Regions from separate parts of the Geodermatophilus sp. URMC 65 genome, predicted to be linked through region 2. Evidence: riboswitches for the same ligand, from Rfam matches in the RefSeq annotation. Region 2 holds a riboswitch; each other region holds the start of a gene.
The links. Region 2 has a riboswitch for cyclic di-AMP ahead of ACWIX7_RS24220 (hypothetical protein). Riboswitches for the same ligand answer to the same signal wherever they lie in the genome.
Positions count from the first base shown of each region.

Region 1 (10,192 bases), 710 kb from region 2:
GCCACCGCCTCGAGCGCCGTGGGGACGGCGGCCAGCGGGTCGCCGCCGTCGAGCGCCACCCGCACCAGTTCGTGGAAGACCGCGCAGCCCTCGCCGGCGGCCGGGTCGCCGTGGGTCAGCGCCGATATGCGCCGGGCGGCGTCCGTGGTCGCCTCGCGTCCCTCGCGGGCGAACCGGATGGCGGCCGGCGTGGTGCGCATCAGCGACCCGTTGCCGGCGGCCCGCCCGGTGCGGCGGAAGTGCTCGGCCGCGGCGCTGTCCCAGGGCAGGCCGGAGCCGAGGACGGCGCGGGTCTGGTCGCCGATGTCCGGCGGGCCCGCCTCCGCCCAGCGCAGGAAGCGGTCGAACAGGTCGGCCTCGTCCAGCCCGCCGCGCTCGACCAGGGACGTCGCGACGAGCAGCGCCATCTGCGTGTCGTCGGTGAACTCGCCGGGTGCCCGGCCGAGCGCCCCGCCGCCGCACATCTCGGTGTGCGCGCCGCGGGCCGGGGTGGGGAAGCGGGCGGAGAACTGCCCGGGCGGGCCGAACTCGAAGGGTGCGCCGAGCGCGTCGCCGACGGCCGAGCCGACCAGCGCGCCGGCGGCGCGGTGCGAGCGGTGCATGCGCGGGGTCACGCGAGCATCGTGCACACGCCCCGCGTCCCCGCCGTCAGGCACTGACCTCCTCGTGCGTGTTCACGCCGGGGATGCGCCGCACCGACCCCCACCCGAAGCGGGCCCACACCACCAGCAACGCGGCGCCGACGAGCGATCCGAGCGTGTCGCGGAAGAGGTCGCCGTTGGTGTCGTCGTTGTCCTCGGAGAGCTGGGTCCCGAACCAGGCGTCCGACCGCCACTCGAACAGCTCCCACAGCGCCCCGACGGCGATGCCGAGGGCCGCGGTCACGACGCCGATGCCGACGTAGTGCCGCAGGTGCGTCTCGTCCCGGGGTCCGGGACGACGTCCAGCCGGGCGAGGCCGATGTAGACCACCGGCGCCGTGAGCATCGGGAGCGTGAAGTGCACCAGGTCGTCGAAGCGGACGAACGCGTCGTAGAGGCCGAGCGTCTCGCCGAACCCCTGCAGCGCCATGCCGAGGGCCAGGGACAGGTCGTAGAGCCGGGGCAGGTTCACCAGTCGCGAGACGAGCGTGATGCTGCCCAGCGCGGTCAGGAGCGCCGCCGACCCCCACTGCCCGTCCGCCGCGTACACCGCGGCCCCGGCGAACACGATCAGCCGGAGGACGTCGATGCCGTCCCTGATCCACGGCGTCCAGTCACCCAGCAGCAGCGTTCGCCCATCCACCTCGCCGACCTACCCTCCGGACACGTCGCACGCTCGCCGTTCGCGACCCTGCGTCACCGGGTTCCGCCGTCACCCACGCGACCGGGGGACGACCGCGTCCAGGGCGCGCGCACGGCGACCTCCCGGTGCTGCACTGTCCCAGGCCGGCGCACAGCCGCCGGAGGCACCGCAGGACAGGAGCACGCCGTGACCGATCGCGAGCTCGGGCCGACCACCGCGAACAGCAGCCGCACGGCCCGCTGCAGCAGCCATGCCGCCGGTCACGGGGTCCACCCCACCCGCGTGCTGTTGTGCGACGACAGCCCGGACGACGCGTGGACGCCGGTCGTCGTCATGGGCGCCGTAGGCGACGTGCTCACCGTCGCCTGCGGCGCCGAGCTCCGGCGCTACCGCAACCACGACACCGGCCGCCTGGTGGACCTGGTCGACACCACCGGCCCCGACGCGCTGGTGAACGAACGGTACGGCCTGCTCTTCCTGCGGACCTGGCCGCAGGACGCCGCCTCGGTGTTCTCGCTGCAGCCGGCCGACCAGCCGCCGCACCCCTGCGGCTGACCGGCCGTCGAGACCGCCGATCCCGCACGGCCACAGCGTCGTGTCGTGCGGGATCGGCGGTCTCGTCGCGCGGATGGGTCAGGCGACCCGACGGGCGCCCGCGTAGCTCGGCATGGAGTCGAGCTTCATGACCTGCACCGGCTTGCTGGAGTTCAGGGCGTGCACGATCTGGCCGTTGCCGACGTACATCGCCACGTGCGAGACCGGGCTGTAGAAGAACACCAGGTCACCGGGCTGCAGGTTGCCCTTCGACACCGGGGCGCCGAACGTCGACTGCGCCTTGGACGTGCGCGGGAGGGAGATGCCGGCCGCCTTGTAGGAGAAGCTGGTCAGCCCCGAGCAGTCGAAGGAGTTCGGGCCGGTGGCGCCGTACACGTACCGGTCACCCACCTGGGCGAGCGCGGTGTTGACGGCGGTCTGCGCGGCGCTGCTGGCCGCGGCGGTCGGCGCTGCGGTCACGGCCGGGGCGGCGGCGACGGCCGCACCGGTCGCGCCACCCACAGCGGCCGAGGCCGGAGCGGGGGCGAGGGCGATCCCGGCGCCGGCGATGGCGGCGACGGCGACACCACGGAACGAGCGACGAGCGAAGGACGTGCGGGCAGTCGTCATCGACGACGGTTCTCCTGTTCTCCACGACCGCCTACCGGGTTAGCTGACGGGTTCGGACGGGGGAGTCGCCCGGCGCGACGAGGTCGCGCTTCACCCCAGTGCTGCGGTGGGTCCCCGGCCTGCGCAGCGGTCATCGACCGGTGCACGGTTCGGCGGCGTCCGTCGGGTGTCGCAAGGTCAGCGACGCGGGCCCTCCGGACGGCGACAGACGCTAGGTGGGCCCTAAGGCCCTGTCCAAAGTGAGGACGGGGGGCCCGGACGGCGGTCGGCGCGGGCCGCGACACGCCGGGCTGACCACCGTGAACGCCGTCGACGACCTACGGACACGCCGGGGGGAAAGTCCTGGTCAGAGCGTTATGAAAAAGTTGCCTCGGAAGCGGAGAGCCGATGCGCACAGTGTGTGGTCAGGTGCTCAGAGCTGTGGCGGCGTCGTGGTTGGTCCGGGTGTTCCCCGGGCACGATCAGGGGCAACCGACCCAAGGAGGAACACCATGGCCGGCATGTTGAGGAAGGTCCTGGCCTCGGGGATCGCGGCGAAGGTCATCCAGGAGGCCCGCAAGCCGCAGAACCAGGCCAAGATCAAGGAGTTCATCGCCAAGATGGGCGAGCAGAACAAGAAGCAGGGCGGCGGCCGGGGCTACGGCCGCGGTCCGGTGCGCTGAGCGCCGGCAGCTGACCGCACGGCGACCCCCCGCTCGCACCGGGCGGGGGGTCGCCGTCATGCTCGGGGACCGTGCTGCGCATCGCCGTCCTCGACGACTTCCAGTCCGTCTCCGGTGAGTTCGCCGACTGGTCGCGGCTGCCCGAGGAGGCCGAGGTCGTCGCCTTCGCCGACCACCTCGACGACGAGGACGCCGTCGCCGACCGGCTGGTCGGGTTCGACGTCGTCGTCGCCATGCGCGAGCGCACCCCGTTCCCGCGCAGCCTCCTCGCACGGCTGCCGCGGCTGCGGCTGCTCGTGACCACCGGCGCCCGCAACGCCGCCATCGACGTCGCCGCGGCCGCCGAGCGCGGCGTGACCGTCTGCGGCACCGGTGCCCACCCCACCGGCACGGCCGAGCTGACCTGGGCGCTGGTCCTCGCCGTGGCGCGGCACGTCCCCGAGGAGGACGCCGGGGTACGGGCGGGCGGCTGGCAGCGCACCGTCGGCACCGACCTCGCCGGCGCCCGGCTCGGCGTCGTCGGCCTCGGCCGGCTCGGCACCCGCGTCGCCCGCATCGGCCAGGCATTCGGCATGGACGTCGTCGCCTGGAGCCAGAACCTGACCGACGAGCGCGCCGCCGAGGCCGGCGTGCGCCGCGTCGACCGCGACGAGCTGTTCGCCACCGCCGACGTCGTCACCGTCCACCTGGTGCTCTCCGAGCGCACCCGCGGTCTGGTCGGCCGCGACGAGCTCGCCCGGATGAAGCGCAGCGCGATCCTGGTCAACACCTCGCGCGGCCCCATCATCGACGAGGCCGCGCTGCTCGAGGTGCTGTCCGAGGGCCACCTCGCCGGAGTCGGCCTCGACGTCTACGACCGCGAGCCGCTGCCCGCCGACGCAGCCCTGCGCACCGCGCCGCGCACCGTGCTCACCCCCCACCTGGGCTACGTCACCCGGGACACCTACCGCGTCTTCTACGGCGACGCCGTCGAGGACGTCGCCGCCTTCCTGCGCGGGGAACCGGTCCGCGTCCTCGCGCCCGCGTGACCCGTGCCCGGTCCGGGTACGGACCGGGCCCGGCACGAGGAGGCCTGCGATGACCGAGGGCAACATGACCGGCCGCCCCTACGGCGGCGCCAACGAGCGACCCGACGACGACGTCCTGCCCGGCGAGCGGCCGGAGAAGGACCTGGTCGGACCGCCGTCGCAGCAGGAGGAGCCGCGGGCGGCGCGGGACGGCGAGATGTCGACCAACCCGGGGGAGACCGGCAGCGGCGTCCCGGACACCGACCACCCGCTCGGGGGCCGGCAGGGCAGCAGCTGACCCGGCGGGGGCTACGGCCGCCCGGCGTGCGGGACGCCGACCTCGGTCGCCACCAGCACCGCCTCGCGCGCCGGCGCCCGGTTGTGCTCGTAGAAGTCCGGCGCGCAGCACATCAGCAGCGTGCGGCCGTCCTCCCCGCCGAGCATGCAGGCGAAGACGCCGAGCCCCTCGGGCGCGGCGACCTCGTCGACGATCGCGCCGCCCTGCGCGACCCGCACCACCCGGCCGCCGACCGCGTCGGCCGCCCACACGTGTCCCTCGGCGTCCAGCGCGCAGCCGTCCGGCGCCACCGTGAGCTGGCCGAGCACCTCCTCGGTGGTCCGGCCGGTCACCTCCGGCCCGAGCGGCGCCCACACGCGCCGGTTGGTCAGCGCGCCGTCGGCGTCGAGGTCGAAGGCGGTGTACCGGTTGCCGAGGGTCTCGCCGACGACGAGCGTGCCGCCGTCCGGGGGGACCACCATGCCGTTGGGGAACTGCAACCCCTCCGCGGCGACCGACACCGTGCCGTCGAGGTCGATGCGCTTCAGTGACGCGGTCCGCGCGTCCCCGCCGCCCATCAGGTCGAAGCCGAAGTCGCCGACGAACACCTGCCCCGCGTCGGTGACCACCAGGTCGTTGAGGTGCCCCCCGCAGTGCTCGGTCAGGTCGGCGTGCGTCGACAGGGTCCCGTCGGCGTACCGCAGCACGCGGTGGTCCTTCATCGACACGACCACCAGGGACCCGTCGGGCAGCCAACCCAGCCCCGAGGGCTGACCCTCCACCTCGACGACGACGGCCTCCGCGCCGTCCGGCGTCACCCGGCTGACCGTGCGCCGGTAGAAGTCCGACACCCACCAGGTGCCCTCGTGCCAACGCGGGCCCTCGAAGAACCCGCCACCCTCCAGGACCGTCCTGAGCTGCTGCTCCGCCATGACCCGGACAGTAGGTGACGCCGGTCACGCACCGACGGCACGGTCGGGACGGGGGCCGCGCGGGTGCCGGCGGCCGTCCTGCGCCTGACCGGACCGGGCGGTCCGGCGCGTCGTTTCCGCAGCTGACCGGCCGGGCAGGCCCTCGCGGACCCGCACCCGACAGTGAGGACGACGACCATGCAGGTCGGCTACAAGCTCGCGACCGAGGCCTTCGGACCGGAGGACCTGGTCCGCCAGACGATCCGCGCCGAACAGGCGGGCTTCGACTTCGTCGAGATGAGCGACCACTTCCACCCGTGGCTCGACGTCCAGGGCCACAGCTCGTTCACCTGGTCGGTGCTGGGGGCGATGGCGGCCAGGACCGAGCGGATCGGCCTGGCCACCGGCGTGACGTGCCCGATGATCCGCTACCACCCGGCCGTGATCGCCCAGGCCGCGGCGACGGTGCAGATCCTCTCCGGCAACCGCTTCACCCTCGGCATCGGCTCCGGTGAGCGGCTCAACGAGCACGTGGTGGGCGCCGGCTGGCCGGCGGTGCGGAAACGGCACGAGATGCTCCGCGAGGCGCTGGAGATCATCCGGCTGCTGTGGCAGGGCGGCTACCGGTCCTACGACGGCAGGTACCTGCAGCTGGAGGACGCCCGCCTCTTCGACCTGCCCGACCAGCTGCCGGTGATCGCGGTGGCCTCCGGTGGGCACAACGCCTCGGCCATCGCCGCCGAGCTCGGCGACGGGCTGTTCGCCACGGAGCCGCGCAGCGACCTGGTCGAGGCCTACACCGGCGCCGGGGGGACGGGGCCGCGGTACGCCGAGGTGCCGATGGCGTGGGCGGCGGACGAGGACTCCGCCGTCCAGGCCGCCCTGGAGACCAGCCGCTGGGCGCTCACCGGCTGGAAGGTGATGAGCGAGCTGCCCAACCCGGTCAACTTCGACGCGGCCAGCGCCACGGTGAAGCCCGAGGACATCCGGCAGCAGTTCTCCGTCGGCCCCGACCTCGACGCGCACGTGCAGCACGCGCAGCCCTACGTCGACGCCGGTTTCGACCACGTGGTGCTGCAGAACACCGGTCCCGACCCCGACGGCTTCCTGGAGGTCTGCGAACGCGAGCTCATCGACCGGGTGCGCGCGCTGACCCCGTCGTCCTGAGGAAGGACCCCGTCCTCCTCACCACTCGCAAGCTCGCGGCGAGCCCCTGGACGGGGCCGGGCCGACGCCCCTCGCGGGGACGTCGGCCGGTGCCGCTCAGGCGGCGTCGACGGGCGAGTGGTCGGCCCGGGGGTCCAGCAGGCCCACCATGCCGGTCAGTCGCAGCAGCCGGACGGTGAACGGCGACGGATCGACCAGCCGCAGCGTGCAGCCGCGGTCCTCAGCCAGAGCGGCGCCCGCGGCGAGCACCCGCAGGCCCTCGGCGTCGCAGAACGTGATGCCCGCGGCGTCCACGGTCCAGGTGCGGTGACCGGTCACGCTGAGCGCGTGCAGCGCGTCGCCGAGCCGGTGGGCGACGAGGCGGTCGAGCTCACCGGCGGCGGTCACGCGGCCGGTCTGCAGGTCGATGGACAGGAGCAGCGGACGCTCGAACGAGCGCTGCGGGCTGACACGGGCGCGCATGGTGTTCCCCTCCCGGGGACTCCAGCCGGCGGCTGAGCACCGGACGACGTCCCCACGGACGTGGGAGTCCGGGCCAGCTCTTCGACCCGGTCTCGACGTTAACAGCACAGCCCCGTTCTGGCTGGTGCTCGATGAAGTGGTGCACCACTGTTCCGTGTCGACACGCCGGGCTCGGTGCCGGGATGCCGAGGTCGGTCGGGCCTCCAGACGTCGACCGGCCGGCGTCCGCGGGGTGCGGACACCGGCCGGTGCGGCGCGGGTCAGGCCCCGTCGTTGCGGGGCAGGTAGGGCGCGCCCGGGTTGAAGACCACGAGGGTGTACCGGTCGAACCGGCGGATCCAGGACCTGATCGTGCGAGCGGTCCGCGTGGTGCTGCGGGATGACATGGGTGTCCTCCTGTCGTCCTCCGGACGTGCGTCGTCCGGAGGTGGCGGTCCGTGGGGTGGCTGACCGGCCGGCCCGGCGCTGGGCGGCGGCGCGTCGGCGCGCACACGTGCTTCCGCACGGGGGCCGGCGCGGTAGCGGGTCAGCTGCGCTCGGCGTCGTCGCGGGGCGCGGTCACCGGCGCGTGCGAGCGCCAGCACCCGGTGGAACGTGCACGCAGGGGTCCCCGTTCCGCGACTCCGGTCACGCATGCAGGTCCGCCGCAACACGCCGAGGTCGAGCGCTGAGCGACCTCCGTGCCGCCGCTGGGCCGTGGTGTTCCTCCACGGACGTCTCCCCCTGCTCCGCATGCGGAGCAGGGGGAGGCCGCCCGGGACCGTCGGTTCCTGACCGCCCGCTCGGCCGGTGGACACCGGCCACTGGTGCACACCTGGTGAGCCACGCTTGCACGCCCTTGGTCGGGGTAGCCCGTAGTCCGTGAGCGAGACGACGAGCGGCCGCGTCAGCAAGGTCGGGGCGGCGGACGTGCACGCCGGCCAGATGGGGCAGCGGTACCTGGCTGCGGGCTCCCGGGTCGCCATGCGGCTGTGGGCCGCGGAAGAGCCGACCCAGGGCAAGCCCGAGGCGGCCCGGGACTACGAGACGGTGGGGTACGTCGTCACCGGTCGGGCCCGGCTGCGCGCAGGGGACCAGACGCTGGACCTCGGGCCGGGGGACTCCTGGGTGGTGCCGGCCGGGGTGAGCCACACGTACGAGATCGTCGAGGCGTTCACCGCGGTGGAGGCGACGGCCCCGCCCGCGCAGGAAGCCGGCCGGGACGCCCCGTCCTCCTGAGCGGCTCCGCGCCGGGTGGTGTGGCAGGGGAGCACCCCAGGGGCCCCGCCGCGAGCCTGCAAGGGGTGGGGGGCCGGGGGTCCTTCTTCAGTCGCCCTTGACGTTGACGACCTGGCGCAGGGTGTGCCGGACCTCCACCAGGTCGGCGGCGTCGGCCATGACGACGTCGATCGGCTTGTAGGCATCGGGGTGCTCGTCGAGGAAGGCGTCCGAGCGGCCCCAGGCGATGCCCTTCATCCGCCGGTCGAGGTCGGCGCGGGTGAACATCCGCCGCGCGGCACCCCGCGAGTGGTTGCGCCCGGCGCCGTGCGGCGCCGAGGTCAGCGACTCCACGTTGCCCCTGCCGACGACGACGTAGGACGCCGCGCCCATCGAGCCGGGGATCAGCCCCCACTGGCCGGCCCGCGCGGAGATCGCGCCCTTGCGCGAGAGCCACACCTCGGTGCCGTAGTGGGTCTCCCGCTCGGTGTAGTTGTGGTGGCACTGCACGACCTGCGCGCGGTGCACCTCCTCGGTGACGAAGCGCGACACCTGCTCGGCGAGGCGGTCCATCATCTCCTCGCGGTTGAGCGCGGCGAACCGCTGCGCCCAGTGCAGCGCCTCGACGTAGGCGTCGAACTCGGGCGTCCCCTCCTCGAGGTAGGCCAGGTCGCGGTCGGGCAGGTCCATGTCGCGGCAGCGGTCCTGCGCCACCCGGATGTGCTTGGACGCCAGCCGGTTGCCCACGCCGCGCGAACCGGAGTGCAGGAACAGCCACACCCGGTCGTCCTCGTCGAGGCAGACCTCGATGAAGTGGTTGCCCGAGCCGAGCGAGCCCAGTTGCAGTGGCCAGTTGTGCGCGACGCCGTCGGCCTGCGCCACGCCCGGGAGGTCGCGCAGCTCCTCGACCCGCGCCGCCGCCGTCTCGCGCAGCTTCTTGTTGTAGCGGCCGGCCGACAGCGGGATGGCCCGCGAGATCTGCTCGTGCAGCGTCGCCAGGTTGCGGCCGCGGACGTCGTCCCCGGTGAACTGGGTGCGCACGGCCATCATCCCGCAGCCGATGTCGACCCCCACGGCCGCCGGGATGATCGCCCGGTCGGTCGGGATGACCGAGCCGACGGTCGCCCCGAGCCCGAGGTGCGCGTCGGGCATCAGCGCCACGTGCGGGTGGATGAACGGCATCGAGGCGGTGCGCTCGGCCTGCACGCGCGTGGTCGGCTCGAGGATCGACGCCCAGTTGAGCAGCCGGTCGCTGATCTTCTCCATGGCCCTCTCGTCCCGGGTCGGTGGCGCGACGGTGGCGCAGGACCGCCCCGCCGTCGATCCCCGCACTACCCGATCGAGGAGCTCAGTCGTCGTCCTTCCCGTTGCCCCGGCCGCGGCCCCGGCCGCGCTCCTTCTCGTCGTCCTCCCCGTCCCCGGTCGCGGTCCGGGGTGCCGGCGCAGGAGCCGCCGTCGTCGGCGGGGGAGGCGGCGGGGGGACCGCGTGGGTGACGGTCACCGTCGTCCCGACCGGGAGGTCGCCGGCCGGCGCGAGCGCGAGGACCTGCCCGGCGGGGACGTCGGCCCGCTCGACCGCCACCAGCGCGACCGGCAGGTCCAGGCCGGTGAGCCACGCCTGCACCTCGGCCACCGGCTGACCGACGTGCCTGGCCGGGTCCACCCGGACGTAGGGGCCGGAGGGCCGCGGGGCGACCGGCGTCGGCGCCGCGGACGTGGTGGGGGTGGCCGCGCGCGGCGCCGCCGTGGGGACGTCCCGGGTCCCGAGCACCAGCCCGGTGACGACGAGCACCGTGGCCACCAGCCCGACCAGCACCGGCACCACCAGCCGGCGCAGGCGGCCGCGGTCGTCGGGCTCCTCGTCCTCGTCGCCGTCGAGCGCGGGCAGCGCCGGGGGGACGGCGGCGGCCGCGACCGGGTTCGCCGGCAGCGGGGCGGTGGTCGACTGCGGCACGGGGGCGATGGGCAGCACGCGGGTCGCCGTCCGCTCGTCGGCCGGCTCCGGCGCGCGGCCCGCGACGGCGTCGGCCACCGCTGCGACCAGCGCGGCGCCGTCCGGGAT
Region 1 is NZ_CP199954.1:4,285,798-4,295,989, forward strand. Features, by position in the region: gene ACWIX7_RS20755 (ADP-ribosylglycohydrolase family protein) at 1-614, opposite strand, end outside; gene ACWIX7_RS20760 (hypothetical protein) at 649-885, opposite strand; gene ACWIX7_RS20765 (hypothetical protein) at 882-1,283, opposite strand; gene ACWIX7_RS20770 (hypothetical protein) at 1,470-1,838, shown strand; gene ACWIX7_RS20775 (C40 family peptidase) at 1,917-2,447, opposite strand; cyclic di-AMP (ydaO/yuaA leader) riboswitch at 2,460-2,586, opposite strand; gene ACWIX7_RS20780 (hypothetical protein) at 2,939-3,109, shown strand; gene ACWIX7_RS20785 (D-2-hydroxyacid dehydrogenase family protein) at 3,181-4,137, shown strand; gene ACWIX7_RS20790 (hypothetical protein) at 4,187-4,414, shown strand; gene ACWIX7_RS20795 (SMP-30/gluconolactonase/LRE family protein) at 4,426-5,325, opposite strand; gene ACWIX7_RS20800 (TIGR03557 family F420-dependent LLM class oxidoreductase) at 5,503-6,471, shown strand; gene ACWIX7_RS20805 (STAS domain-containing protein) at 6,568-6,933, opposite strand; gene ACWIX7_RS20810 (hypothetical protein) at 7,194-7,319, opposite strand; gene ACWIX7_RS20815 (cupin domain-containing protein) at 7,795-8,151, shown strand; gene ACWIX7_RS20820 (RtcB family protein) at 8,239-9,396, opposite strand; gene ACWIX7_RS20825 (serine/threonine protein kinase) at 9,479-10,192, opposite strand, start outside.
Region 1: linked by a shared signal. The riboswitch ahead of ACWIX7_RS20775 (C40 family peptidase) and the one ahead of ACWIX7_RS24220 (hypothetical protein) in region 2 are both predicted to bind cyclic di-AMP.

Region 2 (10,192 bases):
TCGGCGGCCCTCCACCCCCTCGGTGGAGGGCCGCTGGTGTGCGGAGGGCCTCTCAGAGCAGCTCGTCGAGGTCGTCCGGGCCCGGACCGGTGCCGCCGGAGTCGCGCAGCGGCGAGGTGTCGGGCAGGTCGTCCTCGGGCGGCTCGGGCGCGACCGGACCCTCCGAGTACAGGGTGCTCGGGTCCCGCGGGTCCATCTCGCTCATGCCGACTCAGTGCCCCGGGGAGCCGCGGAGAACCGTCCGCGGGCAGCCCGACTCCGGGGTGGCGCTCGGTGCCCGCGGTCAGACGTCCTAGACATCTGTTGCGGAACCGTTCCGTCGACCGCATGCTGTCCCCGGCGGGGCCCCGGGGCAGAACCTGGGCGAGCTCCGCCGCCAGCTCCCCGCCGCCCCCGGGCCGCGGGTGCGGACCGGGCGGGGAAGCGCTCGCGCGGTCAGGCGGGACGGTCGAGCAGTTCCTTCAGCGTCCGGTCGACGACGTCGTTGTCGGCGGGGTTCATCCCGAGGCCGCCGAAGTGCCCCCAGATGGTGTCGATGACCCGGACCTCGCCCCGGGCGATGAACTGCGAGGCCCACTGCTCGTCCTCGGGGGGGAAGTAGAGGTCGGTCCGGGCGGGCATGGCCACCAGCGGGCAGCGGATCGAGCGCAGTGCCGCCTCGGTGTCCCCGTCGAAGCCCGGCGTCCGGCCGACGTCCCCGTGCTCCCAGGTCCAGAGCATCGCCAGCAGGTTGTTCGGGTCCCGGTCCCGGTCGAGCCAGAAGCCCTCCCAGAACCCGACCAGGAAGTCCTCGAGCGAGGAGTAGCCCATGGTCCGGTACTCGCGCTCCCAGTAGAACGCCTGCGACAGGCCCCACCCGGCGTAGATCCGGGCGAAGGCCCGCATGCCGGCGGTGGGGCGCGCGTCGGGGGAGTACTCGCCGCCCCGGAACGCCGGGTCGAGCGTCAGCGTGGCCCGCAGGCTCTTCAGGAACACCTGGTTGTGCTCGCTGGTGCGGCTGGAGCCGACGATCGGGGCGGCCCGCTTCACCATCTCGGGGTGGCTGACCGCCCACTGGTAGGTCTGGCCGGCCCCCATGGAGGAGCCGAGCACCAGCTCGATCGACTCGATGCCCCACTGCTGCGTGAGCAGGCGGTGCTGGGCCTCGATCTGGTCGGAGAAGGTGATCCGGGGGAAGTGGGGGCCGTCGAAGGGGGGAGGGGTGGTGCTCGGCGAGGTCGACAGGCCGTTGTTGAGCTGGTTCGGGACGACGATGAAGTACCGGTCCGGGTCGCAGGCCAGGCCCGGGCCGATCGACCACTCGTTGGCGTCGTGCCAGGCGCTGAACCACGTGGGGTGCACGATCACGTTGGACCGGTCGGCGTTCAGGGTCCCGTACGTCTTGTAGGCCAGTCGGGCGCCGCGCAGCGTCGCGCCGCTCTGCAGCGGCAGGTCGCCGAGGTCGAACAGCTCGTGGTCCGTCGGAGCCGGCACGGCGGGTTCCTCTCAGCTGGGAGGCCGGCCAGCCTGCTCGCCGCGATGTGCTCAGCGCAACCCCGAACGCCCGGGTCAGCGGGTCGCCAGCCGCTCCAGCAGCCGGCGGAGCGTGCGCGCCTCGGCCGAGGACAGCGCGGCGAGCCCGGCGCGCTCGGCCTCGGCGATCTGCGGGGCGAGCGACCGGCACAACGCCCGGCCGCGTTCGGCGGCGTGCACGACGACACGGCGACGGTCGGTCGCGTCGACGTTGCGGTAGAGCAGCGCGCGCTCCACCAGCCGGTCCACGAGCCGGGTCACGGTGGGCCCGGAGATGCGGGTGCGGCCGCTCAGGTCGCTCATGGACAGCGGGCCGGCCTCGGTCAGGGTGTGCAGCACCCGCCACTGGTCCAGGGTGAGGTCGCTCCCGACGAGGATCTCCTCGACGCGGGAGGTCAGGCCGGAGGTCACCTGCCGTAGCAGGTCGACGTGGGGCAGTGACCCCCCCGACGTCTCCTGTCGCATGCTCGCCTCTCCCTCGCCCGGGACCCTTCCCATGGCCGGGGCGGGTCAGCATAGTGATGCCCGACTCGGGCCGATTCTCGCAGAGGTCCGGGACGTCCCGCTCCAACGCCCGCGCACTCCACGCCTGGGGGGATCGATGCGTCGTCGGTCCGCAGAGGTCGCGCGGGTCGGGCTGGTCGTGCCCCTGCAGGGGCCCGCGGGCCTCTTCGGCCCGTCCTGCGAGGCGGTCGCGGCGACGGCGGTGCGGACCATCAACGACGCCGGCGTCCTCGGCCGGGAGCTGGCCGTCGAGGTCGTCGACGGGGGCGCGCGGCCGGAGCAGGTGGGCGCCGCCGTCGGCCGGCTGATCGACGCCGGGCGGATCGACGCGGTGACCGGCTGGCACATCTCGGCGGTCCGGCACGCCGTGGCCCCCGTGACCGCGGGGCGGATCCCCTACGTCTACACCTCGCTGTACGAGGGCGGGGAGTCCCGGCCGGGCGTCTTCTGCTCCGGTGAGACGCCCGCGCGGCAGATCGCACCCGCGCTGCGGTGGCTGCGCGACGTGTGCGGCGTGCGGCGGTGGTTCGTGGTGGGCGACGACTACGTCTGGCCCCGCGCCTCGGTCGCGGTCACCCGGGAGTTCGCCCGGCAGCTGGACCTGCGGCTGGTCGGGACGGCGTACGTGCCGCTGGGGACCGACGACTTCCGCGGCGTCGTCGGGCGCATCCGCGCCAGTGACGCCCAGGGGGTGCTGCTCTACCTGGTCGGGCAGGACGCGGTCCAGTTCAACCGCGTGTTCGCCGAGGAGGGACTGCAGGACGGGCTGGTCCGCTTCACCCCGCTCATGGAGGAGAACATGCTCCTGGCCAGCGGGGCGGAGGCGACGAGGAACCTCTTCGTCTGCGCGTCCTACTTCCGGTCGCTGGCCACGTCGTCGGCGCTGGAGTTCTGCGGCGACTACGTCGACCAGCACGGTCCCGACGCGCCACCGCTGAACAACGCCGCGGAGTCCTGCTGCGAGGGGCTCATGGCCCTGGCGGCCCTCGCCCGGCGCGCCGGCAGCTTCGACGTCCACCGGATGGTCGCCGTCGCCGACGGGCTGGGCTACGACGGGCCGCGCGGCCCGGTGTCCTTCGCCGGCAACCACCTCCAGCAGCGGGTCCACCTCGCCGTGGCCGACGGCTACGACTTCGACGTCCTCGCCGCGCTCTAGCGGGACCACCTGCGCACTCCTCTTGACAGTTCTTTTCACCTGAATAAGTTGCAGGTGAAAAGAACGGAGGAGTCATGGCCACGTACGTGTTCCGCTGCCCCGACTGCTCGGTGTTCGAGGTGGTGATCCCGATGTCCTCGCTGCGCTCCACGCACCCCTGCCCGACGTGCGCGGAGGAGTCCCCCCGGGTGTGGACCGCGCCCGCCCTGGCGACGACACCCGCCGCACTGCACCGCGCCGTCTCGGCCGCCGACGCCAGCGCCGAGGCGCCGCAGGTGGTCCGTTCGATCCCCGCCGGCAGGCCCCGGCCGCGGAGCCGGCGGTGGAGTCCCACCACGGGCGCCGCCCCGGTCAACGCGGCGCACCGTCCCGCGGGCCCGCACCCCTCACTGCCGCGCTGGTGACCCGTGGGCGCCGTCGGCCTGCTCTACGTCTGTGCCGTGCTCGTCGTCAACGGGTTCATGCTGCTGGGGCGCGTGAGCCCGCGCAGCGCCGCACCGCTGAACCTCTTCGTCGGCGGGCTCCAGGTGGTCACGCCGACCTACCTCATCATCGCCGCGGGCGGTGACCAGGCGCAGATCGCGCTCGCCGCGGGGCTCTACTACTTCGGCTTCACCTACCTGTGGGTGGGCATCAACGGCATCACCGGCTGGCCGGCCGAGGGACTCGGCTGGTTCTCCCTGGTCGTGGCCGCTGCCGCCGTGGGTTTCGCCGCCCACTCCTGGCTGGAGGTCGGTGACCGGACCTTCGCCGTCATCTGGCTGCTGTGGGCGGTCCTGTGGTTCTGCTTCTTCCTGCTGATGGCCGGGCACAAGGACCACCTCATCGGCGCGGTCGGCGTCCTGACCCTGGGGGAGGGGCTGCTCACGGCCGCCGTCCCGGCCTTCCTGATCATCACCGGTTGGTGGAGCGAGTCGCTCACCACTGCCCTCGTCGTCGCCGCCCTCGGGGTGCTCCTGCTCGTCGCCAGCGTCCCGCTCAGCCGGACCCTGTCCGCCTCCGCTCCGCCCACCCCCACCCAGCCCGGTGCCGCACCGGGCGCCCAGTGAGAGGAAACCGCCATGCCCGAGGTCGTGTTCAGCGTCGACCAGAGCAGGTCCATGCGGGACCAGGCCGTCCCCGGCCACAACCGCTGGCACCCGGACATCCCGCCGGCGGTCACCGTCCGTCCGGGGCAGGACTTCCGGGTGGAGTGCAGGGAGTGGACCGACGGCCAGATCGGCAACAACGACTCGGCCAACGACGTGCGGGACGTCGACCTCTCCCACGCCCACATGCTCTCCGGGCCGATCGCCGTGGAGGGGGCCGAGCCGGGTGACCTCCTGGTCGTCGACATCCTCGACCTCGGCCCGGTGCCGCAGGTCCAGGGCCCCAACTGCGGGGAGGGCTGGGGGTACTCCGGGATCTTCGCCAAGGTCAACGGCGGGGGCTTCCTCGCCGACTACTTCCCCGACGCCTACAAGGCCATCTGGGACTTCCGCGGGCAGAAGTGCACCTCCCGCCACGTCCCCGGGGTCGAGTACACCGGCATCACCCACCCCGGCCTGTTCGGCACCGCGCCGTCGGCGGACCTGCTGGCGCGCTGGAACGCCCGCGAGCGCGCGCTGATCGCCACCGACCCCGACCGCGTCCCGCCGCTGGGGCTGCCGCCGCTGCCCGACAACGTCCTGGGCGGCACGGCCACCGGTGACCTGCTCGGGGCGATCGGGCGGGACGGCGCCCGCACCGTCCCGGCGCGGGAGAACGGCGGCAACCACGACATCAAGAACTTCACCCGCGGCAGCCGGGTGTTCTACCCGGTGTACGTCGACGGCGGGCTGCTCTCCGGCGGGGACCTGCACTTCAGCCAGGGCGACGGCGAGATCAACTTCTGCGGCGCCATCGAGATGGGCGGCTTCATCGACTTCTCCGTCGACCTCATCAAGGGCGGCATGGAGACCTACGGCGTCACGACCAACCCGATCTTCATGCCCGGCCGGGTCGAGCCGCGCTACTCGGAGTTCCTGACGTTCATCGGTGTCTCGGTCGACCACCGCGACGACACGAACGTCTACATGGACGCGACGCTGGCCTACCGCAACGCCTGCCTGAACGCCATCCGCTACCTGGAGAAGTGGGGCTACACCGGCGAGCAGTCCTACCTCATCCTCGGCACCTCGCCGATCGAGGGCCGGATCGGTGGTGTGGTGGACATCCCCAACGCCTGCTGCTCGGTCTTCCTGCCGACGGAGATCTTCGACGAGGACATCCGGCCCGGCGGCCAGGGCCCGCAGCGCAGGGACCGCGGGCAGGTCTGCGTCACCTCCTGACCGAGGTGCTGCGGCCGGGCGCCGGCGGCCGACGGTCCGCCCGCGCCCGGCCCCCCGACCCGGCTTCCCGCCGGCGCTCGCACTCGCAGGACCCCTACACCCTCCGGCCCCCGATCCGGGGGTGGACGACGTGCATCACCTCACGAAAACGGGGCCGCGGATTGTCACAGTTCGATGACGCCGTTACGGTCGATGGGTCCGGTCGGTCGTTCCGCCTCCGAAGGGGGCCCGAGCGGACGCCGCCGAGTCGCCCCTTCGGGGCGAGCCGGGGACCCACCGCAGTACTGGGGTGAATCCGCTCCTGGACGCACGTCCGGGGGCAGGTAGGGCTGCTTCCCGCCCGAACCCGTCAGCTAACTCGGTAGGCGGCTCACGGAAGAAACGGAGAGCCGCCGGATGGCGTGCGCCTGCCCCGCTGCACCACCCCGCCGGCTCCGGTCCCGGGGGCGCTCGCGCACCTGACCGCCCGCGGCCGTCCGCAGCGGACGTCGCCCGCGCAGGCCCACCGGACCCCCCCGAGCACCTCAGCTCGACCGGCACCCCGCCGTTCCCCTCCGGTGCGCCCGCCCCGGCGCTCGCCGCACGGCCGCAGCCCCCTGCCGTCCGCACGCCTCCGCAGCTCCGCGCGCCCGCGCGCCGCTGCGCCCGCACCCCGGAGAACTCCCATCCCCATGGACACGCGCACTCCCACCTCTGGCCGCCTCGCCCGCGCACGCCGCCGTCCCGCCCTGTACCTGGGGGCGGCCACCGCCGGCGCCGTCCTGGCCGGCGTCGTCGTCGGCACCGAGCCGGCCGCGCAGGCCGGGGCCGCGCCGCCGCGGACCGTCAGCGTCGCCCAGGAGCTCGGGCTGACCGCCGGGTCCGGCCCGGTCGACGTCGCCACCGAGCTGCAGCCGCTGCAGGACCTCGCCGCCACCCGCAGCACCCGCGAGGCCGCCGAGACCGCTGCCCAGCAGGTCCAGGCCGCCGCCGACCAGGCGGTGCTCGACCGGCAGCGGGCCGAGGCCGAGGCCGCCGCGAAGGTCGCCGCGGACGCCGCCGCGAAGGCCGAGGCGGAGGCCGCGCAGGCCGCCGCCCCGGCGCAGGCGGGTGCGGCAGCTCCCGCGGCGGCCGCGCCCCGGGCCTCGGCCGCCTCGGCCGGCACGGTCGCGCGCGTCACCAACACCGCCGGCCCCGTCGCCGCGGTCGTGCAGGCCGCGGCCAACGCCGTCGTCAGCGCCGTGCCCGGCGCCGGCTCGATCACCCTGGGCGGCACCCGCCCGAGCGCGGCCGACCCGGGCGGCCACCCGTCCGGCCTGGCGCTGGACTACATGGTGATGTCCGACGCCGCCCTCGGGGACGCGATCGTCGAGTACCACAAGGCCCACTGGGACGAGCTCGGCGTCGACTACATCATCTGGCAGCAGCGGATGCTGTCCTCGCCGAACGGCTCCTGGAAGGCGATGGCCGACCGCGGCGGCGCGACGGCCAACCACATGGACCACCCGCACGTGAACTACCGAAGTTGACCTGCGGTTGCCCGCCGCGCCGGCGGGGCAGGACGGCACGATGGGCACCAGCTCCTCCCGTCCCGTCCCGCCGACCCTCGTCGACGCCAACCGGCTCTGGGTCGACTCACGCGTCCGTGCGCTGGTCCAGCGCCGCGTCGAGGCACCGGTCCTGCTCCGGCTGGGCGGGCCGGTGCCCGGCGGCCGGGTCCTGGAGCTCGGCACCGGGCGGCGCGGCACCGGGTTGCGCCTGGCGCTGGAGGTCTTCGGCGCCGCACACGCCGACGGCGTCGAGCGGTACGAGCCGAGCGTCGCGGCATGCCGGGCGGCGGTCCGCGACCTGGGCGGCCGGGTCGACGTGCAGCGCGGCGACGTGACGGCGCTGGTCGCGCAGGACGGGGCCTACGACGCGGTCTTCGGCTACCACGTCCTGCACCACGCCGACGCCTGGCGGGACGTGGTCCGGGAGGCGGCGCGGGTGCTGCGGCCCGGCGGGCGCCTCTACTCCTGCGAGATGACCGCGCGCTTCGTCGACAGCCGCCCGCTGCGGGCGGTCTCCCGCCACCCCGCCGACGGCGACCGGCCCACCCCGGACGGCCTCGCCGCCGCGTGCCGGGCGGCGGGGCTGACCGTGACCGCGCAGGACACCCGGCTCGCCGGCTGCTGGACGGCGCTGGTCGCGACCCGGCCCTGAGCCGGCCGGACCCTGAGCCGGCCGGACCCTGGGCCGGCCGGACCCTGGGCCGGCCGCCCGGCAGGCGTCAGAAGAGCGGGGTGACCGTCCGCGCGGTGTCGTGCTCGGCGATGAAGGCGCGGACGACCGGGTAGATCTCGGCCTCCCAACGCGAGCCGGCGAACACGCCGTAGTGACCCACGCCCGGCTGCAGGTGGTGCCGGCGCCGCTCGGGCGGGAGCCCGGTGCACAGCGCGTGCGCGGCCTCGGTCTGCCCGGGTGAGCACATGTCGTCCTGGGCGCCCTCGACGGTGAGCAGCGCGGTCTCCTCGATGAGCGAGGGGTCGACGTGCCGGCCCCGCCAGGTCAGGACGCTGCGGGGCAGGTCGTGCGCCATGAAGACGCGCTGCAGCGTCTCCAGGTAGAACTCCGCGGGCACGTCCATCACCGCGCCGTACTCGTCGTAGAAGGCGCGGGTGGCGGCCGCGGTCGCCTCGTCGCCGGCCACCATGGCGCGGTACATCCCCAGGTGGGCACCGAGGTGCCGCCGCGGGTTCATCGACATGAACGCCGCGAGCTGGGCGACCCCGGGGTAGACCCGCCGTCCGGCGCCCGGGTACCGGGCCGGGACGGTCGTGATCAGCAGCCGCTCGTACCGGGACAGCGGGACGCGGCCGGCGTTGGCGTTGACCCGGTTGGGGTTGACCCGGGTGTCGATCGGGCCGGCGATCAGCGTGAGGCTGCGCGGCTGGGCGGGGTCGTCGTCGGCGGCCAGCAGGGCGACGGCGGCGAGCACGAGCGGCGCGGGCTGGCACACGGCCAGGACGTGGGTGTCCCGGCCCAGGTGCCGCACGGCCTGCAGGACGTGGTCGACGTACTCGTCGAGCCCGAACCGGCCGGCGGACACCGGGACGTCGCGGGCGTTGTGCCAGTCGATGACGAACACGTCGTGGTCGGCCAGCAGGGTGCGCACCGTGGGGCGCAGCAGCGTGGCGAAGTGCCCGGAGATCGGCCCCACGACCAGCACCTGGGGCTGACCGGCGATGTCGGGCTTGGAGAAGTGCAGCACGTCGGCGAACGGCGTCGACAGCACCGGCTCCACGACCACCTCGGCGGCCCGCCCGTCGACGTCCACCGTGTCGATGCCCCAGTCGGGGCGGACGTGGGTGGCGCGTGCGTCGGCGACCACCCGGCAGGCCGCCCGCAGCCGGCGGGTCCCGGGCAGCGCGGCCAGCGGCGCGGGCAGTGCCTCGAGGGCACGCGCGGTCAGCGCTGTCGTCGTCCGGGCAGGAGCGGTCAGCCGCCGCTGCCACTCGTACGCGGTGTAGAGCACGGGTGTCCGCCCTTCGGAGCTCCTGCCGTGTGGCCGGTGCCACACCCTGCCGACGCTAACCGACGGCTCCGGGGGAGGGCCCGTCGGGACGCGCGGGCGCCGGTCAGCCGGCGAGGTCCGCGTACGCCATGCGCAGCTCGCGCTTGAGGATCTTGCCGCTGGCGTTCTTCGGCAGGCCGTCGGCGACGGCCACGTACCGGGGGGTCTTGTAGCCGGCGAGTCGCTCGCGGCAGAACGCCACGAGCTGGTCGGGGTCGACCGGCTGCCCGTCCCGGGGGACGACGACCGCGGCGACGGCCTCGATCCAGCGCGGGTGGGGGATGCCGAAGACGGCGACCTCCGCGACGGCGGGGTGCTGGTAGAGGACCTCCTCCACCTCGCGGCTGGCCACGTTCTCCCCGCCGGTCTTGATCACGTCCTTCTTGCGGTCGACGATCGTGATGTAGCCGTCCTCGTCGGCCACGCCGAGGTCGCCGCTGTGGAACCAGCCGTTGCGGAACGCCTCGGCCGTCTTCCCCGGGTCGTTCCAGTAGCCGGCGGTGGCGTGCGGGCTGCGGTGCACGATCTCGCCCTCGACGCCCGGGCCCACCGGGTCGTCGGCGTCGTCGACGACCCGGGTCTCGCTGTTGACCACCGCCGTGCCGGCCGACCCGGGCTTGCGCAGCTGGTCCTCGGGTGAGAGCACGAGGGCGACCGCGGACATCTCGGTCTGGCCGTAGAAGTTGAACAGCGCCATGTCGGGCAGCCTGCGGCGGAGCTCCTCGACGACGGCCACCGGCATGATGGACGCGCCGTAGTAGCCGGTGGCCAGCGACGAGAGGTCGCGGCGGTCGAAGTCGGGGTGCCGCAGCAGCCCGATCCACACCGTCGGCGGGCAGAACAGGCTGGTGATCCGCTCCCGCTCGACCGTCTCGAGCAGGGTGGCCGGGTCCGGCCCGTCCAGGACGACGTTCGTCCCGCCCAGGTAGAGGTTCGGCATCAGGAAGCAGTGCTGGGCCGCGACGTGGAACAGCGGCAGCGCGTGCAGGGCGACGTCCCCCGCGGTGTAGCGGCCGTCGACGATGCAGCTGACGTACTGGGCGATGAGGCTGCGGCTGGTCATCATCACGCCCTTGGGCCGCGACTCGGTGCCGCTCGTGTACATCAGCTGCAGCACGTCGTCGTCGGCGACGTCCACCTGCGGTGCGGTGGGGTCGCCGTGCGCGGTCCAGGTCTCGA
Region 2 is NZ_CP199954.1:4,999,222-5,009,413, forward strand. Features, by position in the region: gene ACWIX7_RS24185 (hypothetical protein) at 53-205, opposite strand; gene ACWIX7_RS24190 (alpha/beta fold hydrolase) at 436-1,473, opposite strand; gene ACWIX7_RS24195 (MarR family winged helix-turn-helix transcriptional regulator) at 1,549-1,977, opposite strand; gene ACWIX7_RS24200 (substrate-binding domain-containing protein) at 2,114-3,172, shown strand; gene ACWIX7_RS24205 (zinc ribbon domain-containing protein) at 3,247-3,576, shown strand; gene ACWIX7_RS24210 (AmiS/UreI family transporter) at 3,580-4,221, shown strand; gene fmdA (formamidase) at 4,234-5,481, shown strand; cyclic di-AMP (ydaO/yuaA leader) riboswitch at 5,712-5,864, shown strand; gene ACWIX7_RS24220 (hypothetical protein) at 6,153-6,989, shown strand; gene ACWIX7_RS24225 (class I SAM-dependent methyltransferase) at 7,030-7,662, shown strand; gene phaZ (polyhydroxyalkanoate depolymerase) at 7,730-8,974, opposite strand; gene ACWIX7_RS24235 (acyl-CoA synthetase) at 9,078-10,192, opposite strand, start outside.

Region 3 (10,192 bases), 250 kb from region 2:
TGCGGGCCTCAGTGGCCGCGGAGCAGCTCCTCGAAGGAGGGCACGTCGGCGAATGGGTCCACCGGCCTCTTGACGGCCGGCCGGCCGGCGACCAGGTCGGCCAGCTCACCGGCGGCGCGGTCGATCCGCCGGGCCAGCTCGGCGTCCACGCCACCGGCACCGGCCCAGTCCTCCGGCGCGGCGAAGACGCCGGTGGGCGCCGGGATGGCGCGGAGGTAGGCGAACAGCGGCCGCATCGCGTGCTCGATCACCAGCGAGTGCCGAGCGGTGCCCGCGGTGGCGCCGAGCAGCACCGGCGTCCCGGTGAGGGAGTCCTTGTCCAGGACGTCGAAGAACGTCTTGAACAGCCCGCTGTAGGACGCCGAGAACACCGGCGTCACCGCGATGAGCCCGTCGGCGCCGGTGACCGTGTCGATCGCCGCGCGCAGCGACTCGTTGGCGAAGCCGGTGACCAGGTCGTCGGCCAGGTCGCGGGCGTGCGTACGGAGCTCGACGACCTCCACCGTCGCGTCGTCGCCCCGCTCGCGCAGGGCGGCGACGGTCGCGGCGGTGAGCCGGTCGGCCAGCAGCCGGGTCGACGACGGGGTCGACAGCCCGGCGCTCACGACGGCCAGGGTGCGGGTGGTCATGCGGAGACCTCCTCGAGGGACGCCTGCCGGGCCGCCACCAGCGAGGCGTGGGTCGGGGCGTCGGGCACGTGCGCCGGCTTGAGCGCAGCGAACTCGCGGCGCAGCACCGGCACGACCTCCTCGCCCAGCATGTCCAGCTGCTCCAGCACCGTCTTCAGCGGCAGGCCGGCGTGGTCGATGAGGAACAGCTGCCGCTGGTAGTCACCGACGTAGTCGCGGAAGCCGAGGGTCCGCTCGATGACCTGCTGCGGGGAGCCGACGGTCAGCGGCGTCTCGCGGGAGAAGTCCTCCAGCGACGGGCCGTGGCCGTAGACCGGCGCGTTGTCGAAGTACGGGCGGAACTCCCGGACGGCGTCCTGGCTGCTCTTCCGCATGAACACCTGCCCGCCGAGCCCGACGATCGCCTGGTCGGCGCTGCCGTGACCGTGGTGCTCGAAGCGGCGGCGGTAGAACTCGACCATCCGGGCGGTGTGCTCGGCCGGCCAGAAGATGTGGTTGGAGAAGAAGCCGTCGCCGTAGTAGGCGGCTTGCTCGGCGATCTGCGGGGAGCGGATCGAGCCGTGCCAGACGAACGGCGGGACGCCGTCCAGCGGCCGCGGGGTGGAGGTGAAGCCCTGCAGCGGCGTGCGGAACTGCCCCGACCAGTCGACGACCTCCTCGTCCCACAGCCGGCGCAGCAGCGCGTAGTTCTCCACCGCCAGCGGCAGGCCGTTGCGGATGTCCTGCCCGAACCACGGGTACACCGGGCCGGTGTTGCCGCGGCCCATCATCAGGTCCACCCGGCCGCCGGCCAGGTGCTGCAGCATCGCGTAGTCCTCGGCGATCTTCACCGGGTCGTTCGTGGTGATCAGCGTGGTCGCCGTCGACAGCTGCAGCCGCGACGTCTGCGCGGCGATGTAGGCCAGCGTCGTCGTCGGCGAGGAGGAGAAGAACGGCGGGTTGTGGTGCTCGCCCAGGGCGAAGACGTCGAGCCCGACCTCCTCGGCCTTCTTCGCGATGGTGACGATCGCCTGGATCCGCTCCGCCTCGCTGGGCGTGCGGCCGGTGGTGGGATCGGTCGTGATGTCGCTGACCGAGAAGACGCCGAACTGCATGTCGGTCTCCGTTGGTTGAGAGTGCAACTACCGGCCGGTGCAACGCATCCGGTCCCGTGGTATTCCCCTCGGCCGGCTCCCCCGGAGGGAGGGCGGGCGCCGCACGGCGACGTCACTCGCGTCACACATGTGGTCCCCGGCATTGTCACGGGACGGTAACGCCGCTTACGGTGGCTTCCGTCCGGTCGGTCGTCTCGTCCCCGCTCGGGGAGCCTGACCGGACGCCGCCGAGTCGTGTCCGCCACCAGCGGGCGCGAGCCGGGGACCCACCGCAGTACTGGGGTGAATCCCGCCCGCGTGCACGAAACGCGGGCCGGTAGGGCTGCTTCCCGCCCGAACCCGTCAGCTAACTCGGTAGGCGGCTCACGGAAGAACGGAGCACTCCGCATGCCCCGCCCCCGGGCCCTCGCGGCTCGCCGGTCGACCCGGCCACGCGCGCTCCGCGCCTCTTCCCCGGGCAGCTGACCCGGCACCAGACCGCGCCCGCCGGCACCCCCGATCCGCCGGCGTCCCCGTAGACCGCGCCGCACCGGGCTGTCCCCTGCCATGAGGACCACCCCGCGCGCCCTCCCGCCACGGAGCACCCCCACCTGATGGACACCAAGCAGTTCCCGGCCGTCCCGGCCACCGACGCCCCCGCCAACCGGACCGCCCGGCGCCGCCTGCGGCTGCCCGCAAGCGGCCGCCGTCCGGCGATCCTGCTGGCCACCGCGGCCGCCGGCGCGATCGTGGTCAACACCGTCGTCGGCGCGCAGCCGGCCCCCGAGGCCGAGGCCGAGACGGTCACCGCCTCGATGAGCGTCGCCGAGCAGCTCGGCATCACCGAGGAGTCGGCGCAGCAGCCGCTCGCCGCCCCGGCCGCCACCGAGCTGGCCGCGCTGCAGGACCTCGCCGCCTCCCGCAGCGAGCGCCAGGCCGCCGAGGCGCAGGCCGCGCAGGTCCAGGCCGCCGCCGAGCAGGCCGAGCTGGACCGCCAGGCCGCCGAGAAGGCCGCCGCCGAGCAGGCCGCCCGCGAGGCCGCGGAGCGCGCGGCCGCCGAGAAGGCCGCGGCCGACAAGGCTGCCGCCGAGCAGGCCGCCCGCGCGGCCGCCGAGAAGCCCGCCGCCGCTGCGCCAGCCCCGGCCGCCAGCAGCTCGTCGTCCGCCGCGCCGCGCGGCTCCTTCAAGGAGTACGCGATGAGCAAGGTCGGCAGCGCCCAGCAGTTCAGCTGTCTGGAGAACCTGTGGGGCAAGGAGAGCGGCTGGAACCCCAATGCGCAGAACCCCACCAGCACCGCCTACGGCATCCCGCAGTTCCTGAACTCGACCTGGGCCAGCACCGGCATCGCCAAGACGTCGGATGGCTACCGCCAGATCGACGCGGGCCTGATCTACATCGACAGCCGCTACGGCAGCCCCTGCGGCGCCTGGGCGCACTCGCAGTCCACCGGCTGGTACTGAGAAGGACCCCGTCCTCCCCACCCCTCGCAGGCTCGGGGGGGACCCGGGACGGGGCCGCCTCCTGCCCCCGCCACTCGCGAGCTCGCGGCGGGACCCTGCATGAGGGCCGCCGAGGGCTGTCCCCGCACCGCGGGGGCAGCCCTCGGTCGTCTTCAGTGGTGGTGGCCGCTCCGTCGGGCGAACCGGCGCCCGGACGGAGGGCCGGTGATCACCGGTTCGCCGCTGCGCGCCCGCTCGACGCGCGCGTGGTCGGCCTTCCCGGCGTCGCGCAGCGGCCCTTGCCAGGGCCTGCCGCCTGAGACGGTGTAGACCCGCTGGGCGGGTTGGTCGCAGGAGGGACAGACCGCGGAGTCGGCGACGTCCTGCATGTCGCGTCGCAGGTCGAACGGGCCGCACTGCGGACAGCGGAACTCGTAGAGGGGCACGGGTGTCTCCTGCCGGTGGCGGGGGGCCGGGGCGGCGGCGGGCCGCCGCCCCGGCCCGGGGATCGGTCAGTCCGCGACCAGCTCGCGGCCTCCGCCGGCACCCTCCGGCAGGAGGCTCCGGTCGAAGATGGACAACGGGATGCTGAGCGAGACCGCGCTGTTGGGGATGTCCACCACGCCGCCGATGCGGCCGTCGATCGGCGCCGCCCCGAGGAACAGGTACGCCTGCTCGAAGGTCCAGTCCATCGCCGGCATCAGGTAGTTGATGGCGTTGAGGCAGGCCCGGCGGTAGGCGACCGTGGCGTTCATGTAGTAGTTCCGGCCGTCCTCCACGCTGATGCCCTCGAAGGTCAGGTACTCCGAGTAGTTGGGGCCGACCCGGCCGGGCTTGAAGAACGGCATGTCGGTCTTGTACCGCTCCATCCCGCCCTTGATGACGTCGAAGTGCAGGTCGATGAAGCCGGGCATCTCGATGGCGCCGCAGAAGGTGATCTCCCCGTCGCCCTGCGCGAAGTGGAGGTCGCCGATGGAGAACAGCCCACCGGGTACGAAGACCGGCATGTAGACCCGGCTCCCGACGCCCAGGTCCTTGATGTCCACGTTCCCCCCGTGCTCCCGGGGCGGGATCGTGCGGCAGGCCTCGGCGGCGGCCCGTTCGAGGTCCGAGCCGCTCAGCCGGCCGAGGAGCGCGTCCTTCGGCTGCGGCGGGAGGGCCAGCGCCGGGACCTGCGGCGCACCGGGTGTCTCACCGCCGTGTGCGGGGATGTCCCCGGTCACCCGGTCGGGGTTCTGGTCGATGAGGGCCTGCTCGCGGCGGTTCCACTCGGCGAGCAGTTCCGCGGAGGGAGCGCAGCCGAACAACCCGGGGTGGGAGTTGCCGATGAAGCGCACACCCGGGACGTGCCGGCTGGTGGTCCAGATGCCGTCGAGGTCCCAGATCGCCTTGGACGCTCCCGGGGAGTAGTCGGTGAGGAAACCGCCCCCGTTCTCCTTGGCGAAGATGCCCGTGTAGCCCCATGGCTGGACGTCGAACGGCCCCATGTCGACGATGTCGACCACCAGTAGGTCTCCGGGCTCCAGTCCCTCGATCGCGAAGGGGCCGCTGAGGACGTGGCAGGGGTCGAGGTTCATGGTGCGGATGTCTTCGGCGTCGTCGCTGTTGCGGACCTGGTCGTCGGTCCAGTCCTTGCACTCGATCCGGTAGGTGGCGCCGGGGCGGACCGTGTTGGCCGGCGGGATGTCGGGGTGCCAGCGGTTGTGTCCGGGGACCGCCTGCTGGGCCATCGGCACGCTCAGGTCGCGGTTGATCTCGAAGATGACCTCGGGCACGGGAACTCCTCGGGTGCGGTGCGGGAAGGGAGACCCGGCGACGGGCGTGCCCGTGCGCCGGTGGTGCGGGGGTGGTCGGGCCGACTTCGGGAGGACCACCCCGGTGCCGGGGCGCCACGAGGCGCCCCGGTACCGCGGTCCGTCAGTAGGTGGAGCGGGGAACGCCCATCCCGGGGTCGATCCGGGTCGGACCCGACACCGAGGGGGTGACGTCGACGTCGAAGATCGCGGTCGGGATGTAGACGGTTGAGCAGGAGTTGGGGATGTCGACCACCCCGGACAGCCGGCCCTCGATCGGCGCGGCCCCGAGGATCATGTAGGCCTGCTCGGGCGTGTAGCCGAACGTGGTCAGGTAGTCGATGGCGTGCAGGCAGGCCCGCTGGTACGACAGGTGCGAGTCCAGGTAGCGCTGCTCGTCGTCCAGGGTCACCGAGGTGCCGGAGAAGGCCAGCCACCGCTCGTACCGCGGGTCGACGTTGCCCGGCATGAAGATGGCGTTCTCGCCCACTCCGTAGGCCTCCATGCCGCCTTTGATGAGGTCGACGTGGAGGTCGATGAAGCCGCCCATCTCGATGGCGCCGCAGAAGGTGATCTCCCCGTCGCCCTGGGAGAAGTGCAGGTCACCCATCGACAGCTTCGCGTCCGGCACGAAGACCGGGTAGAAGACCCGGGTCCCCCGCGTGAAGTTCTTGATGTCCTGGTTGCCGCCGTTCTCCCGCGGTGGCGCGGTGCGGGCGGCCTCCGCGGCGACCCGGTCGAACTCCTCACCCTCCAGCCGGCCGAGGATCGCCTCGTCCGGCAGCGGGGGCAGTGCCAGCGGCGGCACCCGGTCGGGATCGGTCGCGATCAGCGCGCCCTCCCGCCGGTTCCACCGGGCCAGCAGGTCCGCCGAGGGCGCCGTCCCCATCAGACCGGGGTGGGTGATGCCGGTGAAGGACACCCCGGGGATGTGCCGGGACGTCGCCCGCTGCCCGGAGAAGTCCCAGATGACCTTGTACGCGTCGGGGAACTGGTCGGTGAGGAAGCCACCGCCGTTCTGCTTGGCGAAGATGCCGGTGTAGCCCCAGCCCTGGCCGGCCAGCGGGCCGGAGTCCTCCTGGGGGATGGGCCCGAGGTCGAGGATGTCGACGATCAGGAGGTCCCCCGGCTCCGCTCCCTCGACCGCGATGGGCCCGCTGAGCCGGTGCACCGTCGGCAGCGGTGCGTCGCGGACGTCGTCGGCCGAGTCGTCGTTGTGGATGGCCCCGTCGAACCACTCCCGGCAGTGCACCCGGAAGGTCTGCCCGGGGCGGACGCTGACCTCGGCCGGGATGTCCGGATGCCACCTGTTGTGGCCCACGTACTTCTGCTCGGTGAACGGTTTCGTGGAGTCGAGCGGGAACACGACGTCCGGCATGGCTGACCTCCAGGTCTGAGTGGTCCGAGCGGCGACGGCGGGAGTCGAAGGGCGCCGGCATCACCGCCCGCGGTCCGTCGGGACGTCGGTCGTTCCTCGCGCGGTTTGCTCCTCGGTCGCGGCGACGTTGCCGTGCATCCGCGTGGACGGCGCCGCGGCCCCGGCAGCAGCGACCTGCTGGGGGGACTCGCCCTCCCGCAGTTCCGGTGCGGGAGCCGTCGCCGGGGTCACCCGCGGTTGCCGCAGCGGGCCGTAGAGGCCCAGCGACAGCAGGCAGAGGGCGGCGAGCACGATCGCCGCCGTCCTCGTGTTGGGTGCCCACACGCCGACGAGCAGCATGAACGCGGGGACGGCGCAGGTGATGACGCCGGCGACGACGGCGATGGCCCCGGTGAACCGGGTCAGCTCCTCTCGCTTCAGTCCCAGCACCAGGAAGAACAGCCCCCACAGCACCGCCCAGTACAGCCAGATGACTCCGAAGGCGGGGTCGTCGAAGCGGCCGAAGTTGAGGCCGGCGTACACGACGGCGCACGCCGCGACGAACGCGGAGAACCACCCGAGCCCGGTGCCGTCCAGGCCGCCGAGGAGGTTGAACCCCACGTAGAGGTACGTGAAGCCGAAGAGGTAGAGGCCGGAGGCGGCGAGGATCGTGTCGGTGTCCCCGCCGGACGTGAAGATCAGGTACGTCGGCGTGATCACCTGCAGCCCGCCGACGAAGAAGTTCAGCGGGGCGGCCGCTCGGGCGTCGACCCGCCCCAGCAGCATCAGACCGTTGACGACCAGGACCGCTCCGACGTACAGCAACCCGACGCTGCCCATGTCGCTCCCCTCCTCGTGGGGTCGATCAGGCGTTCTCTCGGTGTCTGGGGTGGACCGTCCGGGAACGGCTGCCTTCAGGGGCGTGGCAGTCGTCGCAGGGCCGGGTTCCGCGCCACCGCCGCTGCTCCCGCCCGGGGTGGCGGAGCGGACACGACGTCCGGTTCGTCGCGCGTTCGTTCGGTGCGGTCGATGAGCGCCCGCCGGGCCGGGGACCCGAGCGAGAGCCGCGGCGCGGTGTAGACCCGTGCCGCCTGCAGACCGCAGGCCGGGCACGGCACCCCCGCGTCGGCCGTGCCCATGGCGCGGGTGACCTCGGTGAGGCCGTGTGCGGTGCAGCGGTAGACGTAGACGGCCACCTCGGCACCTCCAGGCCGTTCCTGACCCGAGCACTCCCGGGGAGCCCGGGAGGACGGGCACGCTCCACCGGGTGCATCCCGGGGTCAAGCCCCTGCCGAGCCCCCGGTCACATCCCGCACCCGCCACGCGCGCTCCTCGGCGCGCCGTGACCCCGTGGGGGAGACGAGCAGGCACCCAGTGTCGGGATGCCGGGAGGCGGCAGTCGACGTGGTCGAAGCCGCGAGGCGTCACGTGCCGAGGGCGCCCCATCCCAGGGAGCGGCCCTCGGTCGTCAGGTCAGGCCGAGCTGGCGGAGGCGCTCCGCGGTGTCCTCGAGGCCCCACATCTCGACGATGCGGCCGTCGTGGACGCGGAAGAAATAGACCTCGTCGACGTCCTCGAAGCGGCGACCGGTCGGTGGGTGACCGATCCAGGCGCCGGTGTGGGTCCCCGAGCAGCGGAAACGCCCGGCGACTGGGTCGTCCTCGGCGACGAGCGTGACCACCTCCACGTGCACGTCGGGGAACGAGGCCCGGAACGGCTCGACCCACCATTTGGCGGAGGCCGCGAGGGAGAGGGAGAAGATCTCCTCGGCCACGTCGAGGTCGCCCTGGTCGACCATCTCCTCCACCCAGCGGCGGACGACGTCCTCGTCGGCTCGGGACACCACGTGCTCCTGTCCGCTCAGGGGGTCCGCGGGGCGTACATGATCACAGCGACCCCGACGAGGCAGATCAGCACCCCGAGGACGTCGAAGCGGTCCGGCCGGTAGCCGTCCAGCGCCATGCCCCAGGCCAGGCTCCCGGCGACGAAGACACCGCCGTAGGCGGCCAGGATCCGGCCGAAGGCGGCGTCCGGCTGCAGCGTCGCGACGAAGCCGTAGCCGCCCAGGGCCACCACCCTGAGGCCGATCCACAGCCAGCCGCGGTGCTCCCGCACGCCCTGCCAGACCAGCCAGGCGCCGCCGATCTCGAGCACGGCGGCGGCGAGGAACAGGGCGACCGATCGGGCGACGAGCACGGGCGGATGCTCCCAGGCGGGCGGTGCCAGGTGAGGGCGCGTGGTGGACTCGGGGCGTGACCGTCCGCGCCGTCCCGTCCGCCTTCGTCCGCGCGCACACCCAGGTGCGGCGGCCCTCCTGCGTGCCGGAGGTCCGGCTGCACGTCGCCGACGACGTCGTCGCGCTGTGGGAGGCGATGGAGGCCGCGGACGGCGGGGCGGGGGAGACCCCGCCGTTCTGGGCCGCCGCCTGGCCCGGTGGGCAGGCGCTGGCCCGCTTCGTGCTCGACAGCCCGTCGGTGGTGGCCGGGCGGGCCGTCCTCGACCTCGGCTCGGGCAGCGGGCTGGTGGCGCTGGCCGCGCGCCTCGCCGGCGCCCAGCCGGTGCTGGCCAGCGACGTCGACCCGTTCAGCCGCACGGCGGTCGGCGTCAACGCCGGCCTCAACGGCATCGGCGGGATCAGCGTCACCGGCGACGTTCTCAGCCGGGACCCGGTCGGCATCGACGTCGTCCTGGCCGGCGACGTCTGCTACGACCGGGAGATGACCGAGCGGGTGCTGCCCTTCCTCGACCGGGCCCGCGCCCGCGGCCTCGAGGTCTACGTCGGCGACCCCGGCCGCCCCTACCTGCCGCACGACCGGCTCGAGTCCGTCGCCGTGTACGAGATCCCGGAGACCGAGGGGCCAGGGCTGCGCCGCACGACGGTCTGGCGGCTGCCCTGAACGGCACGGTGCACGTCGGGACGTCGGGCTGGAGCTACGACCACTGGGACGGCGTCCTCTACCCGCCGGGCACCCCGCCGCGGGACCGGCTGGCGCACTACGTCCAGCGCTTCGGCACCGTCGAGCTCAACGCGAGCTTCTACCGCTGGCCGCGCACGGCGACCTTCGCCTCCTGGCGCCGCCGACTGCCTCCGGGCTTCCAGCTCTCGGTCAAGGCGCCGCGCGGGCTGACCCACGCCAAGCGGCTGTACGCCCCCGAGACCTGGGTCGGCCGGCTCACCGCGTGCTGGCATGAGCTGGGGGACCGGCGCGCCGTCCTGCTGGTGCAGCTGCCGCCCACCCAGGCCCGGGACGACGCCCGGCTCGACTTCTTCCTCGGCCTGCTGCCGGACTGGATGCGGGTCGCGGTGGAGTTCCGCCACCCCAGCTGGCACGACGAGGCGGTGTACGCCCTGCTCGAGCGGCACGGCGCGGCGTACTGCGTGATGAGCGGCGCCGGCCTGCCGTGCGTGCTGCGGGCGACCGCGCCCTTCGTCTACGTGCGCCTGCACGGCCCGGACGACGCCCACCTCTACGCCGGCTCCTATCACGACGCCGACCTGCGCTGGTGGGCCGACCGGATCGGCGAGTGGGCGCGGGACGGCCGCGACGTCTACGCCTACTTCAACAACGACGGGCACGGCCACGCGGTCCGCAACGCCGAGACCCTGCGAGGGCTGACCGGGGGATGAGTCGTGCCGGGGTGCCTGTCCGGCGCAACCACTGCACCTCGCTCGTGCCGGCGGTTCGTGCGCCCACCCCTGTCGGGTGGGCTCGGCCACAGGTTGGCGGACCGTCCCGGCGCTGGGTGTCGGCCGTCCGCTCCTCGGTCAGCTCGCCGCCACCGACGCGAGCGAACTCGACCACCCGTGACGTCCCGAGATGTGTCGGGAGTCGTCACGTGGCAGCCGGTGCTGCCATGTCCCTGGAGGAGGCCTATGGGACGACTTCGACCGGGCGTGATG
Region 3 is NZ_CP199954.1:4,751,757-4,761,948, forward strand. Features, by position in the region: gene ACWIX7_RS22980 (FMN reductase) at 9-629, opposite strand; gene ACWIX7_RS22985 (LLM class flavin-dependent oxidoreductase) at 626-1,723, opposite strand; cyclic di-AMP (ydaO/yuaA leader) riboswitch at 1,939-2,099, shown strand; gene ACWIX7_RS22990 (aggregation-promoting factor C-terminal-like domain-containing protein) at 2,317-3,162, shown strand; gene ACWIX7_RS22995 (FmdB family zinc ribbon protein) at 3,315-3,587, opposite strand; gene fmdA (formamidase) at 3,654-4,916, opposite strand; gene fmdA (formamidase) at 5,059-6,312, opposite strand; gene ACWIX7_RS23010 (AmiS/UreI family transporter) at 6,373-7,131, opposite strand; gene ACWIX7_RS23015 (FmdB family zinc ribbon protein) at 7,206-7,487, opposite strand; gene ACWIX7_RS23020 (ester cyclase) at 7,760-8,134, opposite strand; gene ACWIX7_RS23025 (YnfA family protein) at 8,152-8,487, opposite strand; gene ACWIX7_RS23030 (class I SAM-dependent methyltransferase) at 8,544-9,188, shown strand; gene ACWIX7_RS23035 (DUF72 domain-containing protein) at 9,197-9,919, shown strand; gene ACWIX7_RS23040 (DMT family transporter) at 10,164-10,192, opposite strand, start outside.
Region 3: linked by a shared signal. The riboswitch ahead of ACWIX7_RS22990 (aggregation-promoting factor C-terminal-like domain-containing protein) and the one ahead of ACWIX7_RS24220 (hypothetical protein) in region 2 are both predicted to bind cyclic di-AMP.